3 regions of the Enterobacter cloacae complex sp. HYC074_NIDB genome follow, and region 3 is predicted to be linked to each of the others. Evidence: predicted binding sites of a transcription regulator. Region 3 holds the regulator's gene; each other region holds the start of a gene.

Region 1 (6,185 bases), 1.9 Mb from region 3:
AAAACGGGGATCACGCAGGAAGCACTGGATTTGGCCGATCGGGACATCATCATTCCGATGATTGGCATGGTCCAGTCACTCAACGTGTCGGTCGCCTCAGCGCTGATCCTGTATGAAGCGCAGCGCCAGCGTCAGAATGCCGGAATGTACGAGCGCAGCAACAGCATGCTGCCGGAAGAGGAGCAGCAGCGCCTGCTGTTTGAAGGTGGCTATCCGGTGCTGGCTCGCGTTGCGAAGCAGAAGAAATTGCCTTACCCCCACGTCAACGCGCAGGGCGAAATTGAAGCCGATGCCGAGTGGTGGTCCACCATGCAGTACGCGGGATAAATCATGAAAGGCCGCCTGCTGGACGCTATACCGCTCAACAGCCTGACGGGCGTGGGCGCGGCACAAAGCAGTAAACTGGCGAAGATTGGCCTGCACACCGTGCAGGATCTCCTGCTCCACCTCCCCCTGCGTTACGAAGACCGTACTCAGCTTTATAAAATTGGCGATCTGCTGCCCGCTATTTACGCCACCGTTGAAGGGGAAGTGCTGAACTGCAACATCACCTTTGGCGGACGCAGGATGATGACCTGCCAGATCAGCGACGGCACCGGTATTCTTACCCTGCGCTTTTTCAACTTCAGCGCGGCGATGAAAAACAGCCTTGCCACTGGACGACGCGTACTTGCGTACGGTGAAGCCAAACGGGGCAAATACGGCGCGGAGATGATCCACCCGGAATACCGCGTGCAGGGCGATCTCAGCTCACCTGAGCTACAGGAGACGCTCACGCCGGTCTATCCAACCACCGAAGGCATTAAGCAGGCCACGCTGCGCAAGCTCACCGACCAGGCGCTGGAGCTGCTCGATACCTGCGCCATTAACGAGCTGCTGCCGCCGGAGCTGGCGCAGGGCATGATGAGCCTGCCGGAGGCGTTACGCACCCTGCACCGTCCACCGCCAACGCTTCAGCTTGTTGATTTAGAGAGCGGTAAACACCCCGCCCAACGGCGTCTTATCCTTGAGGAATTACTGGCTCACAACCTGAGCATGCTGGCCCTGCGCGCAGGTGCGCAGCGTTTCCACGCGCAGCCATTAAGCCAGCGTGATGAGCTCAAAGATAAGCTGCTGGCCTCACTGCCATTTAAACCCACCGGCGCCCAGGAGCGCGTTACTGCCGAGATCGAACGCGATATGGCGCTGGATGTGCCGATGATGCGCCTGGTGCAGGGCGATGTGGGTTCCGGTAAAACGCTGGTCGCCGCGCTGGCCGCTTTGCGCGCTATCGCCCACGGCAAGCAGGTGGCGCTGATGGCACCGACGGAACTGCTGGCCGAGCAGCACGCCAACAATTTCCGTAACTGGTTTGCCCCGCTGGGAATTGAAGTGGGCTGGCTGGCCGGGAAGCAGAAGGGCAAAGCGCGCCTTGCGCAGCAGGAGGCGATAGCCAGCGGGCAGGTGCAGATGATTGTCGGCACGCACGCCATTTTCCAGGAACAGGTGCAGTTTAACGGCCTGGCGCTGGTGATTATCGACGAACAGCACCGCTTTGGTGTTCATCAGCGTCTGGCGCTGTGGGAGAAAGGTCTGCAACAGGGCTTCCACCCGCATCAGCTGATCATGACCGCCACGCCGATTCCGCGCACCCTGGCGATGACGGCCTATGCCGATCTGGATACCTCCACCATCGACGAACTCCCCCCGGGTCGTACGCCGGTGACAACGGTCGCCATTCCGGACACGCGCCGCAGCGACATCATTGACCGCGTGCGCAACGCCTGCACCCACGAAGGACGTCAGGCTTACTGGGTCTGTACCCTGATTGAAGAGTCTGAGCTGCTGGAAGCGCAGGCTGCCGAAGCCACATGGGAAGAGTTAAAGCTCGCCCTGCCGGAGCTGAACGTCGGTCTGGTTCACGGGCGCATGAAGCCTGCCGAAAAGCAGGCGGTGATGCAGTCGTTCAAACAGGGTGAACTGCATTTACTCGTTGCGACCACGGTTATCGAAGTGGGCGTGGACGTGCCGAACTCCAGCCTGATGATTATTGAGAACCCGGAGCGCCTGGGCCTGGCGCAGCTCCACCAGCTACGAGGCCGTGTGGGCCGTGGCGCGATCGCCTCTCACTGCGTGCTGCTCTACAAAGCCCCGCTGTCGAAAACCGCGCAGATGCGTTTGCAGGTATTACGCGACAGCAATGACGGCTTCGTCATTGCGCAAAAAGATCTGGAGATCCGCGGCCCGGGTGAACTGCTGGGCACGCGTCAGACGGGTAACGCCGAATTTAAAGTGGCGGATTTGTTGCGCGATCAGGCCATGATCCCCGAAGTACAACGCCTTGCGCGTCATATTCATGAACGCTACCCCGAACAGGCGGCAGCGTTAATTGAACGCTGGATGCCGGAAACCGAGCGGTATTCCAACGCCTGACGATCAGCCAAACATCGGCAGCATCAGGTAGAGCTTAATGACCAGCGCGTTGACGATATCAATGAAGAATGCCCCCACCATCGGCACCACCAGAAACGCCATGTGCGACGGACCGAACCGTTCAGTGATCGCCTGCATGTTTGCGATGGCCGTTGGCGTTGCCCCCAGTCCAAACCCACAGTGACCCGCTGCCAGTACCGCCGCATCATAGTTTTTGCCCATCATGCGCCAGGTAACAAAGATGGCATACAGCGCCATAAACACGGCCTGTACCGCCAGGATCGCCACCATCGGCAGCGCCAGCGAGGCCAGTTCCCACAGCTTGAGGCTCATCAGCGCCATCGCCAGGAACAGCGACAGGCTGACGTTCCCCAGCACGGACACTGCGCGCTCAAAGACGCGGTAGAAGCCCATCTGCGCCAGACCGTTGCTCAGGATCACCCCGATAAACAGCACGCAGACAAAGGTTGGCAGTTCGAAAGCCGTTCCCGCCAGCCATTGCGCAACGATTTTGCCCACGGTGAGGCAGATAGCAATCATGGCGATGGTTTCAATCATCACCAGCGAGGTGATACTACGGCCAACGTCCGGTTTTTCAAATGCGGTCGGCACCATTTCATCGTCTGGCCTGCCTTCCGGCGTGGTGGAGTGTTTCACAAGATAGCGCGCCACCGGGCCACCAATCAGGCCGCCAAGCACCAGACCAAAGGTCGCGCAGGCCATCGCCACTTCCGTTGCGTTTTCAAAGCCATAGCGTTCGATGAACAGCTTGCTCCACGCCGCGCCCGTTCCGTGGCCACCTGACAGGGTAATCGACCCCGCCAGCAGACCCATCAGCGGATCCAGCCCCAGCAATGACGCCATACCGATGCCGATGGCGTTTTGCATCAGAAGCAGGCCCACCACAACAATCAGAAACACGCCCAGCACCTTGCCACCCGAACGCAGGCTTGCGAGGTTAGCGTTCAGGCCGATAGTGGCAAAGAAGGCCAGCATCAACGGATCTTTCAGGGACATATCAAAATCGATTTCCCAGCCCATGCTTTTTTTCAGTATCAGCAGGGCCAGCGCCACCAGCAAACCACCGGCGACGGGTTCAGGAATGGTGTACTTTTTCAGAAAGGAAACACTGTGTACCAGCTTGCGACCAAGCAGAAGAACCAGCGTTGCGGCAACAAGGGTCGACAACGTATCGAGATGAATCATAAAAGGCTCCTGTTATGCGCGTATTCCATACACACGCGGCGTTATCCTGGGCCGGGTGATGCTCGTCATGAGCCGCCGGCGCGAAAAGTGTAATTTTTTTTTGCTGTTCGTTGTAGAAAAGCTGCTCACACCGGCAGATTTTCTCTCTTTTTTTTGCTGGCAATCGTTTGCTTTTACCAGGTGGTCAGCTAAAATGCCCGCTTTTCCACCGTGGGATTGCCGCCGATGTCTGTTAACACTCTGGAGTCTGCTAATGCGCAACCGATTGCGCAGAAGCAAAACAGCGAACTGATTTACCGCCTTGAAGATCGTCCCCCGCTGCCTCAAACCCTGTTTGCCGCCTGCCAGCACCTGCTGGCGATGTTCGTTGCGGTCATCACGCCGGCTCTGCTGATTTGCCAGGCGCTAGGGTTACCGGCGCAGGATACGCAACACATCATCAGTATGTCTCTGTTCGCTTCCGGCGTGGCCTCCATCATTCAAATTAAAGCCTGGGGTCCGGTGGGTTCAGGTTTGCTGTCGATTCAGGGCACCAGCTTTAACTTTGTGGCTCCGCTGATCATGGGCGGTACGGCACTGAAAACCGGCGGCGCAGATGTCCCGACGATGATGGCGGCGCTTTTCGGCACCCTGATGCTGGCAAGCTGCACAGAGATGATCATCTCCCGCGTTCTGCACCTGGCGCGCCGGGTGATCACCCCGCTGGTCTCCGGCGTGGTGGTGATGATTATCGGCCTGTCGCTGATTCAGGTGGGTCTGACCTCCATCGGGGGCGGCTACGCGGCAATGAGCGACCATACCTTCGGCGCGCCGAAAAACCTGCTGCTGGCAGGCGTGGTGCTGGCGATCATTATTCTGCTTAACCGTCAGCGTAACCCGTACCTGCGCGTGGCATCGCTGGTGATCGCCATGGCGGCCGGTTACCTGCTGGCGTGGGCGCTGGGTATGCTCCCGGAAAACACCACCCCAACCAACAGCGCGTTGATTACCGTGCCAACGCCGCTCTACTATGGCCTGGGCATTGACTGGAGTCTGCTCCTGCCGCTGATGCTGGTCTTTATGATTACCTCGCTGGAAACCATTGGCGATATCACCGCCACCTCCGACGTGTCCGAGCAGCCGGTCTCCGGCCCGCTGTACATGAAACGTCTTAAAGGCGGCGTGCTGGCGAACGGACTGAACTCGTTTGTCTCGGCGGTGTTCAACACATTCCCGAACTCCTGCTTCGGCCAGAACAACGGCGTGATCCAGCTGACCGGCGTGGCCAGCCGCTACGTGGGCTTCGTGGTGGCGCTGATGCTGGTGGTCCTCGGCCTGTTCCCGGCGGTAAGCGGATTTGTACAGCACATTCCCGAGCCGGTGCTGGGCGGCGCGACGCTGGTCATGTTCGGTACTATCGCGGCCTCCGGCGTGCGTATCGTCTCCCGCGAGCCGCTGAACCGCCGCGCAATCATGATTATTGCGCTGTCTCTCGCCGTAGGGCTTGGCGTCTCCCAGCAGCCGATGATTTTGCAGTTTGCCCCGGACTGGGTGAAAAACCTGCTCTCTTCCGGCATCGCCGCGGGCGGTATTACCGCTATCGTGCTGAATCTCATTTTCCCGCCTGAAAAGAACTGATCCCCACACGGCAGGCTGTCAATGCCTGCCGTGACATCTCTATACACCATTCCCGCCTTGAGCATTGCGCATAATTCGTGCATAACACCCTTATGTGCGTTTCGCGGGAAGGAAGACCATGAAATTTATTGGAAAGCTGCTTATCTATCTTCTGGTAGCCCTGCTCATTGTAGTGCTAGCCTTTTATTTTCTGCTCCAGACCCGCTGGGGCGCATCGCAGGTCAGCAGCTGGATCACGGTGAATACCGATTACGAGCTCAACTTTGACCTGATGGATCACCGCTTTTCATCCCCTTCTCACATCCTTCTGGAAAACGTTACCTTCGGACGAGATGGCAAACCGGCCACGCTGGTCGCTAAAAAAGTGGATATTGGCTTAAGCAGCCGCCAGATCACCGACCCGCTGCATATGGATGCCATCACCCTGTTCGATGGCACGCTGAATTTATCGCCGCAGACGGCGCCGCTGCCGTTCCAGGCCGACCGTCTGCAACTGAATAACATGGCCTTTAACAGCCCGAATACGGAGTGGGATCTCAGTGCGCAAAAGGTGACCGGCGGCGTCAGCCCGTGGCAGCCCGAGGCGGGGAACGTACTGGGGAAAAATGCGCAAATCCAGATGAGCGCCGGGTCGCTCACCCTCAACGGCATACCGGCCAACAACGTGCTGATTCAGGGACAACTCAACGGCAAAGAGGTGGCGCTGAATACCATCGGTGCCGATATGGCGCGCGGCTCGCTTACGGGCTCGGCTCTGCGTAATGCCGACGGTGGCTGGGTTATCAACACCCTGCGTCTGAATGAGATCCGCCTGCAAAGCGACAAATCGCTGCTGGATTTCTTCGCCCCTCTCTCCACCCTGCCTTCGTTACAGATTGGGCGGCTGGAAGTGACCGATGCCCGTCTACAGGGGCCAGACTGGGCAGTAACCGACCTCGATCTCAGCCTGC
Region 2 (6,185 bases), 270 kb from region 3:
CAAAACGGCGGTTGAAGCCGACCATCAGCGTCAGCTTTTTACGCGCGGCCAGCTCAATCAGTCGCTCAGCATCCTGTACATTTTCCGCCAGGGGTTTATCCACGCAGACGTGAACGCCTGCATTCAGCAACTCGCTCACCACCTGGTAGTGCGTCGCGGTTGAGGTATGCACAAATACCGCATCACATTCACGGGCTAAATCCTGTAGCGAACCGGCATAAGGGATGCGCCAGGTTTTGCAGATGCGCTCTGCTTTCTCGCGGGTGGGCGACCACGCCCCTTGCAGCGTCCAGTCTGACGCGGCGCCTAAAACGGGCAGCCAGGCTTTTTGCGCAATCCCTCCCAGCCCCACAACACCAATGCGTAAGGTTGTCACGATTAATCTCCCAGATGTGCGAGTAACGCATCCAGACGCTGCTTCAGCCCGGCAACCTCGTCTTCCAGGGCTGCCACGCGCGCGGTCAGGCTTTCGTTTGATGCTGGCGTGTCGGATACGACGGCCAGCGCAGAGGGCCCCACGTCGCCGCTAAACAGGTGCATGTAGCGGCTTTCACGCTTGCCCGGTTCGCGGGGCAGACGCACCACGTAGGGACCGTCCTCGCGTGAGGCTAATCCCTCCAGCGTCTGTTCAACGTCCTGCATATCCTGAAACTCATGCATGCGGGAGGCGCGTGTGCGCAGTTCCCCCGGCGTCTGCGCCCCGCGCAGCAGCAACGTGGTGATAACAGCCACTTCCGCAGCGCTGAGTTTTAAATCGCCAAATTCAGAATTACAAAAGCGCTGTTCATATTTAGTGACGCGGTTACCGAAGCCGCTGACGGTGCGCAGGTAGTGGCGCTTCACCAGCTCATCAAGGATATCCTGCACCTCGTGCTCGCCAAGGTTCATCACCGGCTCACGGTTCGTCTTCTGGTTGCAGGCCATCGTGACGGCATTCACGGACAGAGGATACTGTTCCGGCGTGGTGACCTGCTTTTCCAGAAGGCAGCCGATCACGCGCGCTTCGGCGCCATTTAACTGATATTTCATCTTTTCTCCTTAACGACCCGCGGTCCACTCCTGTGTGGTGAGCGCGGTGAGCACATGGTCCCGCCACTCGCCGTCAATCAGCAGATAATCTTTGGCATAGCCTTCTTTCTCAAACCCCAGGCGGGCCAGCAGATCGCCGCTGCGCTTATTGTGCGGCATGTAGTTAGCCATAATGCGATGGATATGTTGCGTGCGCTGCATGTAGCGAATCGCCGCCGTCAGCGCCTCAAACATGAGCCCCTGTCCCTGCCATTTCTGGCCGATGGAATACCCGAGATAGCAGGCGTGAAACGACCCGCGTACCACGTTTGAAAAATTGGCAATGCCAACGATCTCTTTCTCTTCCGGATCGAGAAGCGCGAAATAAAACGCACTTCCCTGTTTATGAAATTCCGCAATCATACTGAGGCGCGCCTGCCAGCCAGAGGGGTAGCAGTGGCTCTCGTCCCGAACGGGTTCCCAGGGTTTTAAAAACTGGCGATTCTCGGCGTAATAATCCGCCAGACGCCAGGCATCACGCTCATGCACCAGACGAACGACCAGCCTGTCCGTCGTCAGACGCACTTTTGGCACATTACTGCGATAGCCAAACATCGTTACCACTCCTTCCCGTCGCTTCTGCTCTGCCTGTTAGCTTTACTATACCTGTGCCTGCGCCTTCTGTGAAAACAGTGACATACCATTTTGATCGCTTTTCACATTTTTCGATGAGAACTCTCTATCAAAGCACCTTTTTGATAAAAAAATATTGTCGCCAGCGGGTATGGGAAAAAGCGCGGCGACACCGCAGAATGTTAGCGTGCTCACCTTTTATTTTCCCTGGAGGGAAAATGTCCCGCGTATCACAGGCCAGGAGCCTGGGTAAATATTTCCTGCTCGTCGATAACATGCTGGTCGTGCTCGGCTTTTTTGTCGTTTTTCCGCTTATATCAATTCGTTTTGTCGATCAAATGGGCTGGGCGGCATTGATGGTCGGGATCGCGCTGGGTCTACGCCAGTTTGTACAACAGGGTCTGGGCGTGTTTGGCGGCGCAATAGCTGACCGCTTCGGCGCGAAACCGATGATCGTCACCGGCATGCTGTTACGTGCGGCGGGATTCGCCACCATGGCAATCGCTCATGAACCCTGGCTGCTGTGGTTCTCCTGTTTCCTTTCCGGGATTGGCGGCACCCTTTTCGACCCACCGCGTACCGCGCTGGTGGTTAAGCTTATCCGTCCGCAACATCGGGGGCGCTTCTTCTCGATTTTGATGATGCAGGACAGCGCTGGCGCGGTGGTGGGCGCCCTGCTGGGAAGCTGGCTGCTGCAATACGATTTCCGCCTGGTTTGCGCCACCGGCGCGGTGTTGTTTATTCTCTGCGCGCTGTTTAACGGTCTGTTTCTGCCCGCATGGAAGCTGTCGACGGTGAAAGCGCCTGTGCGGGAAGGGCTTGACCGTGTGTTGAGCGATAAACGCTTCGTCACCTATGTATTAACCCTGACCGGCTACTACATGCTCGCCGTGCAGGTCATGCTGATGCTGCCCATTATGGTTAACGATATTGCCGGCACGCCGGCAGCGGTGAAATGGATGTATGCCATTGAGGCCTGCCTCTCACTGACTCTGCTCTATCCAATTGCCCGCTGGAGCGAGCGCCGTTTCCGGCTTGAGCACCGTCTGATGGCCGGGCTGTTGCTGATGACGCTGAGCATGATGCCCATCGGTCTGGTAAGTTCGCTTCAGCAACTGTTTATGCTGATCTGCACCTTCTATATTGGCTCAATCATTGCCGAGCCAGCCCGTGAAACGCTGAGCGCGTCACTTGCCGACGCCCGGGCCCGGGGCAGCTACATGGGCTTCAGCCGTCTCGGGCTGGCGCTTGGCGGCGCGCTGGGTTACACCGGTGGCGGCTGGCTGTTTGATGCCGGAAAAGCGCTCCATCAGCCGGAGCTGCCGTGGGTCATGCTCGGCATGGTCGGCTTTATGACGCTGATTGCCCTCTGGTGGCAGTTCAGTGATAAACGCAGCACCCGCGGGATGCTGGAGCCTGGCGCCTGACCTCTTGCATTATCAGTTTTTTCTGCTGGTTTCTGTAGGATCACCCTGACATACTGGCGTATCAGGACAGATGCGCCGATTTTATGTTGAGGAACGCCATGAAAAAGATCGTTATTGCCGCTGCGTTAATTGTCAGTGGTCTGCTGGTGGGATGTAACCAGCTTACGCAGTACACCGTCAGTGAGCAGGAAATTAATCAGGCGCTGGAAAAACATAATAACTTTTCAAAAGATATCGGCGTGCCCGGCCTTGCGGATGCGCATATCGTCCTGACGAATCTCGCCAGCCAGATTGGTCGCGAGGAGCCTAACAAAGTCACCCTTTCCGGCGATGCCAGCCTCGATATGACCTCGCTCTTCGGCAATCAGAAAGCGGATATCAAGCTGAAGCTCAAGGCGCTGCCGGTCTTTAATAAAGATAAAGGGGCAATTTTCCTGCAAGAGATGGAAATCGTCGATGCGGTTGTGACGCCGGATAAAATGAAACCGGTGCTGCAAACGCTGATGCCGTATCTCAACCAGTCGTTGCAGAACTACTTTAACCAACAGCCTGCCTATGTTCTGAGCGAAGACAAAAGCAAAGGTGAATCTCTGGCGAAAAAATATGCCAAAGGGATAGAGGTGAAACCGGGTGAAATCATCATCCCTTTCACCGACTAAATACTCCGGGCGCTCAGGCGCCCGTTTTTTTTAACGGAATAGTGTGCAAACGAAAACGTTTCCGCTTATGATTTGTGTCCGGCAAAAACAGCCATCTTATGACTGATCTCTTTCAAGCCGGAGCTTCCATGACTGTACAATCCCAGGTTCTCAAAATCCGCCGCCCAGACGACTGGCATATCCATCTTCGTGATGGCGACATGCTGAAAACCGTCGTGCCGTATACCAGCAAAATTTATGGCCGTGCGATTGTTATGCCTAACCTGGTTCCGCCAGTCACTACCGTCGAGGCCGCGATTGCCTATCGCCAGCGTATCCTTGACGCCGTTCCGGCCGGGCACGATTTTACCCCGTTGATGACCTGCTACCTGACGGACTCGCTGGATCCCAATGAGGTTGAGCGCGGGTTTAACGAAGGTGTGTTCACCGCCGCGAAGCTCTACCCGGCGAATGCCACCACCAACTCCAGCCATGGGGTGACCAGTATCGACGCCATCATGCCCGTTCTGGAGCGTATGCAAAAACTGGGCATGCCGCTGCTGGTGCACGGGGAAGTGACCCACGCTGACATTGATATTTTCGATCGCGAAGCACGTTTTATCGAAACGGTCATGGAGCCGCTGCGCCAGCGTCTTCCGGGGCTGAAAGTGGTGTTTGAACACATTACGACTAAAGATGCCGCAGAGTATGTCCGGGATGGAAACGAGCTGATTGCCGCCACCATCACCCCGCAGCACCTGATGTTTAACCGTAACCACATGCTGGTGGGCGGCGTTCGCCCACATCTGTATTGTCTGCCGATCCTCAAGCGCAACATCCACCAGCAGGCGCTACGTGAGCTGGTCGCCAGCGGCTTCCCGCGCGCGTTCCTCGGCACAGATTCCGCCCCGCATGCCCGTCACCGTAAAGAGGCGAGTTGCGGCTGTGCAGGCTGCTTTAACGCCCCGACCGCCCTGGCAAGTTACGCAACCGTGTTTGAAGAGATGAATGCGTTAGACCATTTCGAAGCCTTCTGCTCCCTTAACGGCCCGCGTTTCTACGGTCTGCCGATCAATGACACGTTCATTGAGCTGGAGCGCAAAGAAAGCCAGGTTGAAGCGTCGATTGCGCTCACCGACGATACGCTGATCCCCTTCCTGGCCGGTGAAACCGTAAACTGGACGGTAAAACGCTAAAAAACTGTCGCCCCCTGTTGTCAAACCGACAATATAACTGTATAAATAAACAGTATATTACACAGGGGGCATTTATGCGTATTGAAGTCACCATTGCCAAATCCACCGTCCTGCCTGCTGGCGCACTCGACGCTCTGGCGGGTGAACTATCCCGACGTATTAACAGCACTTTTCCTGAAAACGATGGCGCCGTAACGGTACGTTATGCGACAGCAAACCATCTTTCCGTCATCGGCGGTGCGAAAGAAGACAAAGAACGCATCAGCGAAATTTTGCAGGAAACATGGGAAAGCGCCGACGACTGGTTCATCACTGATTAAAATTTGCTCCCTCATTGTGTTTTTTGCCGGGTCGCCCCGGCTTTTTTTCGTTTCGTCTCCTGAAAGTTCAAAATATTTCAGCATCTTCTTAGAAAATCGTGAACAAGATGGCGTTTTATTGTTCGAACAATCCTAAAAAGCAGAAAAATGTGTTGCTACCCGTTTATTTTTTCCTGCTGAACCCTTATTAATTGATATACTGAAATTGCTTTCAGAAAAACATGCATTGAACCTCAAAGTCGTTGTCTTCTAACACGCATTAAGGGGGTTATAATGGAAAAGAATAGTGAAGTGATCCAGACCCATCCGCTTGTTGGCTGGGATATCAGCACCGTAGACAGCTACGATGCGCTGATGCTGCGTTTGCACTACCAGACCCCAAATCAGCTAAACCGTGATGAAGCGGAAGTTGGACAGACGCTGTGGCTTACAACAGACGTCGCCCGTCAGTTTATCTCTATTTTGGAAGCAGGCATCGCAAAAATAGAATCTGGCGACTACCAGGAAAATGAGTATAAACGGCATTAATCTTACGCCTCTTCACTCAACAGGCACCCTCGCGGTGCCTTATTTATTTCGTTCTTGTATAAGCCTACATAGTTAATTACTCTGCTAACAAAGCGTTAGTAAAGAGAAGCCTATGAAATACGATTTGATCATTATCGGAAGCGGCTCCGTAGGATCTGCCGCCGGTTATTACGCCACGCAGGCGGGTCTGAATGTGCTGATGATTGACGCCCATCGTCCCCCCCACTCTGAAGGAAGCCATCACGGCGATACCCGTCTGATCCGTCACGCTTATGGCGAAGGTGAGCGCTATGTACCGCTGGTGCTTCGGGCTCAGACGCTGTGGGATGAGTTGGCTGCCCTCACCGAAGAACGCATTTTTGAGCGCACCGGGGTCGTTAACCTGGGGCCAGCCAGCTCCACGTTTCTGGCGACCGTCGAGGAGAGCGCGAAAGC
Region 3 (6,185 bases):
CCACTTCTAATGCGGGTACCCCTCTGACCACCAGCGCCACGCCGCTGATGACCGTGGACGTATGGGAACACGCCTATTACATTGATTACCGTAATGCGCGCCCGAACTACCTGGAACACTTCTGGGCACTGGTTAACTGGGAATTTGTTGCGAAGAACTTCGCCGCGTAAGAGACACGCAGAAGGGGCAGCCCTTCTGCGTTTTTGTTTATTCCGCCGTACACACCGCTTGAGGCTGTTTACGACCAGACATTATCACCAGCAGCAGGCCGAGTGCGGCAATGATCGCCCCCATCACCGGCACAAAGCTATAACCCAAACCACCGGAGATCACCGCCCCGCCCGCTGCGGCCCCCAGCGCATTGCCCAGGTTAAACGCACCGATATTCACCGATGAAGAGAGCCCCGGCGCTTCGTGTGCAACGCGCATTACGCGCATCTGCAACGGTGGCACCACGGCAAAGGTTGCGGCGCCCCACACCACCATGGCAATCGCGGCACCCACTTCGTTACGCGCCAGCCACGGAATCGCCACCATGATGACAATCAGCAGCGTTAAAAAACCTTTCAGCGTCCCACTCACGGAGCGGTCGGCAAATTTCCCGCCGAGATAGTTGCCAATCGAGAACCCGACACCAATCAGCACCAGCATCGCGGTAACAAAGAGTGGCGTTGCGTGGGTTATGTCGTGCAGCACCGGGGAGATATAGGTGTAGAGCGTAAACATCGCCCCGGCCCCCAGCACCGTGGTGAGCAGCGCGGACAACACCTGAGGACGCATCAGCACCGCCAGCTCTTTACGTACTTCCGGACGTTCTCCAGCACTTCCTTTCGGCAGTGAGAAGAACAGCGCAACCATCGCGACCACGCCCAGTCCGGCGGTTGCGAGGAAAGACATACGCCAGCCGATGGCTTCTCCCAGCCAGGTGGCGGCGGGAACGCCGCCGATATTAGCGATGGTGAGGCCCATAAACATAGTGGCTACCGCGCTGGCCTGCTTATGTTTTGGCACCACGCTGGCAGCAACAACCGAGCCCAGTCCGAAGAAGGCGCCATGGTTGAGGCTGGTAAGAATGCGCGAAAGCATCAGAGTGGTGTAATCGGGCGAAATCGCGGAAAACACATTGCCGAGAGTGAAAATCGCCATCAGGAAAATCAGCGCGTTGCGGCGCGCACGGTGCGAAAGCAGCAGCGTCATCAGCGGCGCGCCCACCATCACGCCGATCGCGTAGGCGCTAATTAACATACCGGCCGCAGGGATAGAGACGTCTACCCCCCGGGCGATAACAGGCAATAACCCCATCGGGGAGAATTCAGTGGTGCCAATCCCAAAGGCGCCAATCGCCAGGGCCAGCAGGGGAAAATTGATTTTCATGAAGAGGCTCCGGATACCGTGCCATAACCCGGCACAGAACTAAGAAGTCAAAAGCATGACATCAATCACAAAAAATGAGAAGTTAACATTTTGGCAAAAGATTTTTGCCGGAGAGGTAACAATAGCGGCAAGAGAGGGAGAAGGTTCTCCCTCCGCCTGAATCAGTGCAGTGCAGCGGTTAAACCACCGGCAACAATCAGAGCAAGAACAACAATGGTGGTAAACAGCGAAAACTTCAGATCGGTACTCATCAATTTTTCTCCTTTTATTCACCCTACGAAAAGTGAGCTTGCTCATTTTTACACAGTTCAGGTCAAAAATCTTCCAGGATTTAAACGGATATCCACTTTACCTCTTCCCCTTTTCATCAAGATAGGACAAAATTCCACGCTAAATTTATTAGCGTACCGGCCACTGACCCCCTCCTGACGTCCTGTGTCGTTTTCCCGGCGTGTCGCAACTCATGTTTGCGTAATATGGGTGAGAGAAGGCAAACGTTTACCTTCAATTTTTTCAGGAGCTTAGGATATGGTCTGGAGTGACATTTAATGGCAACAATTAAAGACGTAGCAAAACGCGCAAACGTTTCCACTACAACCGTATCACATGTTATTAACAAAACGCGTTTCGTCGCTGAAGAGACGCGTAATGCCGTCTGGGCGGCAATCAAAGAACTGCACTACTCGCCAAGTGCCGTCGCCCGCAGCCTGAAGGTTAATCACACCAAATCGATTGGCCTGCTGGCCACCAGCAGTGAAGCGGCCTATTTTGCTGAAATCATCGAAGCCGTTGAAAAAAACTGCTTCCAGAAAGGCTATACCCTGATTCTGGGCAATGCGTGGAACAACATTGAAAAACAGCGCGCTTACCTGTCAATGATGGCGCAAAAGCGCGTCGACGGTCTTCTGGTAATGTGTTCTGAATACCCTGAGTCGGTCCTTTCCATGCTGGAAGAGTATCGCCACATTCCGATGGTGGTCATGGACTGGGGCGAGGCGCGCGCAGACTTCACCGACTCCGTTATTGATAACGCCTTTGAAGGCGGCTACATGGCGGGGCGTTATCTGGTAGAACGCGGTCATCGTGAAATTGGCGTGATCCCGGGACCTCTGGAGCGTAACACCGGTGCTGGCCGTCTGGCCGGTTTCATGAAAGCGATGGAAGAGGCGCTGATCACCGTGCCGGAAAACTGGATTGTTCAGGGCGACTTCGAGCCGGAGTCAGGCTATCGCGCCATGCAGCAGATCGTCTCCCAGCCGCATCGCCCTACCGCGGTGTTCTGCGGCGGTGACATCATGGCGATGGGCGCGCTATGCGCGGCAGATGAACTCGGCCTGCGCGTCCCCCAGGATATCTCGGTGATCGGCTATGACAACGTGCGCAACGCCCGCTTCTTTACCCCGGCGCTGACCACCATTCACCAGCCGAAAGATTCGCTGGGTGAAACGGCCTTCAACATGCTTCTGGACAGGATCGTCAACAAGCGTGAACAGTCCCAGTCCATTGAAGTTCACCCGCGCCTGATAGAACGCCGTTCCGTTGCGGACGGTCCGTTCCGCGACTACCGTCGTTAATCACTTTCCGGGGCCAGCTATGCTGGTTCCCGCAACCACTCCCGGTTCAGCGTTTCGCTGTCTCCCAGATAATCCAGCAGCCAGGCCATGGCGGGCGAGACGTCGTTTTGCTGCCACGTCAGACAGCATGCGGCATCCGGGAAGGGGTTTTCCAGCGTCAGAGCCACCCACTCTCCCGCGTCGATGCGCGGGCGCGCAAAATGCACCGGCACCATGCCAACGCACAGCCCCGCGCTCAGACAGGTGGCTGACGACTCCCAGTCCGGCGCGACCACGCGGCGCTGATTATCCAGCAACCAGGTAATGCGCTTGGGCAGCGAGCGGGAGGTATCTTCCAGCACCAGCGAGGGCCAGTTGCGTAATGTGTCATCGCTCAGCGGCCCTTCCAGCGCTGCCAGCGGGTGATCGCGCGCGACCACGCAGGTCCAGCTCAGCATGCCCATGTCGCGAAACGCGTAGCGCCCACCAACCGGGATCGCCTGGGTTGCACCAATCGCCATCTCCGCCCTGCCGTCCGCCAGCGCATCCCAGACGCCGTTGAACACTTCCTGCGAAACACGCAGTTCGACGTCGGAAAAATGACGATAGAAATCGACGATCATCTGCCGGGTCCGCTCCGGCTTAACAATGTTATCCACCGCGATAGCGAGATGCCCGCGCCAGCCGTTGGCGATCTGCTGGCACTGCTCACGGGTGATCTGCATTTTTTTGATGACAGACCGCCCTTCCTTCAAAAACCACGCTCCGGCAGGCGTGAGCTCCACGTCGCGATGACGCCGCTCGAACAGCGGCACCGCCAGCCACGCTTCCAGCTGACGCACCGTGTAACTGATCGCCGAGGGAACGCGATGCAGCTCCTGGGCGGCGCCGGTAAAGCTGCCGTTACGCGCCACGGCATCAACCACTTCAAGGGAATAATCTGACCACATCTTTAGCCTGCAAATTTTTTGAATGCACCCGCCAAATATTAGCGTTTCACAAGCCGCTTTGCACTCCCTACACTCTGCGCCAACGTACACCTGCCTCCTCAGGAGAAAAAAAGTGCAACCCAGGAAAGGATTTTTAGTCTGGCTCGGCGGCTTAAGCGTGCTGGGCTTTTTGGCGACCGATATGTATCTGCCCGCGTTCGCCGCGATGCAGGAAGATTTGCAAACCCCTGCCGCCGCCATCAGCGCCAGTTTGAGTTTGTTCCTCGCCGGTTTTGCTTTTGCGCAATTGCTGTGGGGGCCGCTCTCGGATCGTTTTGGCCGTAAACCCGTCCTGTTGTTGGGGCTGGCGATTTTTGCCGCAGGCTGTCTGGGCATGCTGTGGGTCCGCGATGCCGCCTGGCTGCTGGCGCTGCGCTTTATTCAGGCGGTCGGTGTCTGTGCCGCTGCGGTGACCTGGCAGGCGCTGGTAACCGATTACTACCCCGCCTCGCGCACTAACCGTATATTCGCCACCATTATGCCCCTGGTCGGCCTGTCGCCGGCGCTTGCCCCGTTACTGGGAAGCTGGATCCTGGCGCATTTCGACTGGCAGGCCATTTTCGCCACGCTCTTTGCTATTACGCTGGTCCTGATGCTGCCCGCGTTCGGGCTTAAACCGGCGCATAAAAAAGAGACGCATCCGGACGCGAAGCCCATCACCTTTACCTCTTTACTGCGGTCGAAAGCCTATCGCGGTAACGTGCTGATTTATGCCGCCTGCTCTGCCAGCTTCTTTGCCTGGCTGACCGGTTCGCCGTTCATTCTGCATGACATGGGCTACAGCCCGGCGGCTATCGGCCTGAGCTATGTACCACAGACCATCGCCTTCCTGGTGGGTGGCTATGGCTGTCGCGCCGCGCTGCAAAAATGGGAAGGCCAACAGATGCTGCCCTGGCTGCTGGTGCTGTATGCGCTAAGCGTGATTGCGACCTGGGCTGTCGGCTTTATTCCCGGCGCCGGGCTTGCAGAAATTTTGATTCCGTTCTGCGTCATGGCGATCGCTAACGGGGCCATCTACCCTATCGTTGTAGCCCAGGCGTTGCGTCCATTTCCGCAGGCGACAGGCCGCGCTGCCGCGCTGCAAAATACCCTGCAACTTGGCCTGTGCTTCCTGGCAAGTCTCGTGGTCTCTGCGTTGATTGCAACCCCGCTGCTCACCACTACCAGCGTGATGCTGATCACCGTTGCGCTGGCGGGATTGGGCTATCGCATGCAGTCCTCCGCGCTTCGCGAGCAGAATGACAATGCACAAACCGAAACGTCGCACGCCTGATTGCGCGGGAAACTATGTTAAAAACCAGTGATTAGGTAGCTAACAATTTTCTGTTGAATCACCAAATTTTGCGGCCTATACTGAATTTGGTTCGATTAAATACGATAAATATTAAGTGTTAACGGGAGCCGGAGCGCTCCCGTTTTACCATGGAAGGCATTTCGGCAAGGGTTATCTCCCTTCCTCTGTTCTACGTCGGATATTAGCCTCGCGGGCATTTACCGTGAGATTTCTCACAAACCAAAAAAGCGTCTACGCTGTTTTAAGGTTCTGATCACAGCAAGGTGATGGAGAAGCTATGAGTTCATCGTGTATAGAAGAAGTCAGCGTTCCGGACGATAACTGGTCCCGGATCGTCAGTGAACTGTTGGGACGTGCGGGCATTACGATTAATGGCTCATCCCCCTCCGATCCCCAGATAAAGCATCCCGATTTTTTCAAACGCGTGTTACAGGAGGGATCGTTAGGGCTGGGTGAAAGCTATATGGACGGCTGGTGGGAGTGTGAGCGGCTGGATATGTTCTTCTCCAGCGTATTACGCGCCGGTCTTGAAAAACAGCTCCCTCGTCATTTCAAAGATACCTTACGTATCGCCTCCGCCCGCCTGTTCAATCTGCAAAGTAAAAAACGGGCATGGATCGTCGGTAAAGAGCATTACGACCTTGGCAACGATTTGTTCAGCCGTATGCTCGATCCTTTAATGCAGTACTCCTGCGGATACTGGAAAAAAGCGACGACCCTGGAAGAGGCGCAGCAGGATAAGCTGCAACTGATCTGCGATAAATTGCAGTTACAGCCCGGTATGCGTGTGTTGGACATCGGCTGTGGCTGGGGTGGTCTTGCCTGGTTTATGGCGAAAAATTACGGCGTCAGCGTAGTCGGCGTCACGATTTCGGCTGAACAGCAGAAGATGGCGCAGGAACGCTGTCTGGGACTGGATGTTGATATTCGGCTTCAGGACTACCGCGACCTGAATGAGCAGTTCGATCGTATTGT

What was found. Region 3 encodes PurR, which represses purine synthesis genes. Its sites were predicted from a motif close to CANGCAAACGTTTGCNTG; they were not measured.
Region 1: a site for PurR is predicted at 3,775-3,792, ahead of gltS (sodium/glutamate symporter). Genes of this name have one in related genera too.
Region 2: a site for PurR is predicted at 3,776-3,793, ahead of pyrC (dihydroorotase). Genes of this name have one in related genera too.

Annotation. Positions count from the first base shown of each region.
Region 1 covers NZ_CP114214.1:181,648-187,832, reverse strand. Annotated here, with positions in the region: gene trmH (tRNA (guanosine(18)-2'-O)-methyltransferase TrmH) at 1-327, shown strand, start outside; gene recG (ATP-dependent DNA helicase RecG) at 331-2,412, shown strand; gene gltS (sodium/glutamate symporter) at 2,416-3,618, opposite strand; gene xanP (xanthine/proton symporter XanP) at 3,844-5,235, shown strand; gene O1724_RS00915 (AsmA family protein) at 5,354-6,185, shown strand, end outside.
Region 2 covers NZ_CP114214.1:1,824,996-1,831,180, reverse strand. Annotated here, with positions in the region: gene O1724_RS08945 (Gfo/Idh/MocA family protein) at 1-376, opposite strand, end outside; gene O1724_RS08940 (YceH family protein) at 379-1,029, opposite strand; gene rimJ (ribosomal protein S5-alanine N-acetyltransferase) at 1,039-1,623, opposite strand; gene mdtH (multidrug efflux MFS transporter MdtH) at 1,860-3,068, shown strand; gene O1724_RS08925 (lipoprotein) at 3,167-3,727, shown strand; gene pyrC (dihydroorotase) at 3,856-4,902, shown strand; gene dinI (DNA damage-inducible protein I) at 4,977-5,222, shown strand; gene bssS (biofilm formation regulator BssS) at 5,496-5,750, shown strand; gene solA (N-methyl-L-tryptophan oxidase) at 5,863-6,185, shown strand, end outside.
Region 3 covers NZ_CP114214.1:2,099,073-2,105,257, reverse strand. Annotated here, with positions in the region: gene sodB (superoxide dismutase [Fe]) at 1-170, shown strand, start outside; gene O1724_RS10430 (MFS transporter) at 208-1,374, opposite strand; gene cydH (cytochrome bd-I oxidase subunit CydH) at 1,536-1,625, opposite strand; gene purR (HTH-type transcriptional repressor PurR) at 1,923-2,948, shown strand; gene punR (DNA-binding transcriptional activator PunR) at 2,966-3,877, opposite strand; gene punC (purine nucleoside transporter PunC) at 3,990-5,189, shown strand; gene cfa (cyclopropane fatty acyl phospholipid synthase) at 5,488-6,185, shown strand, end outside.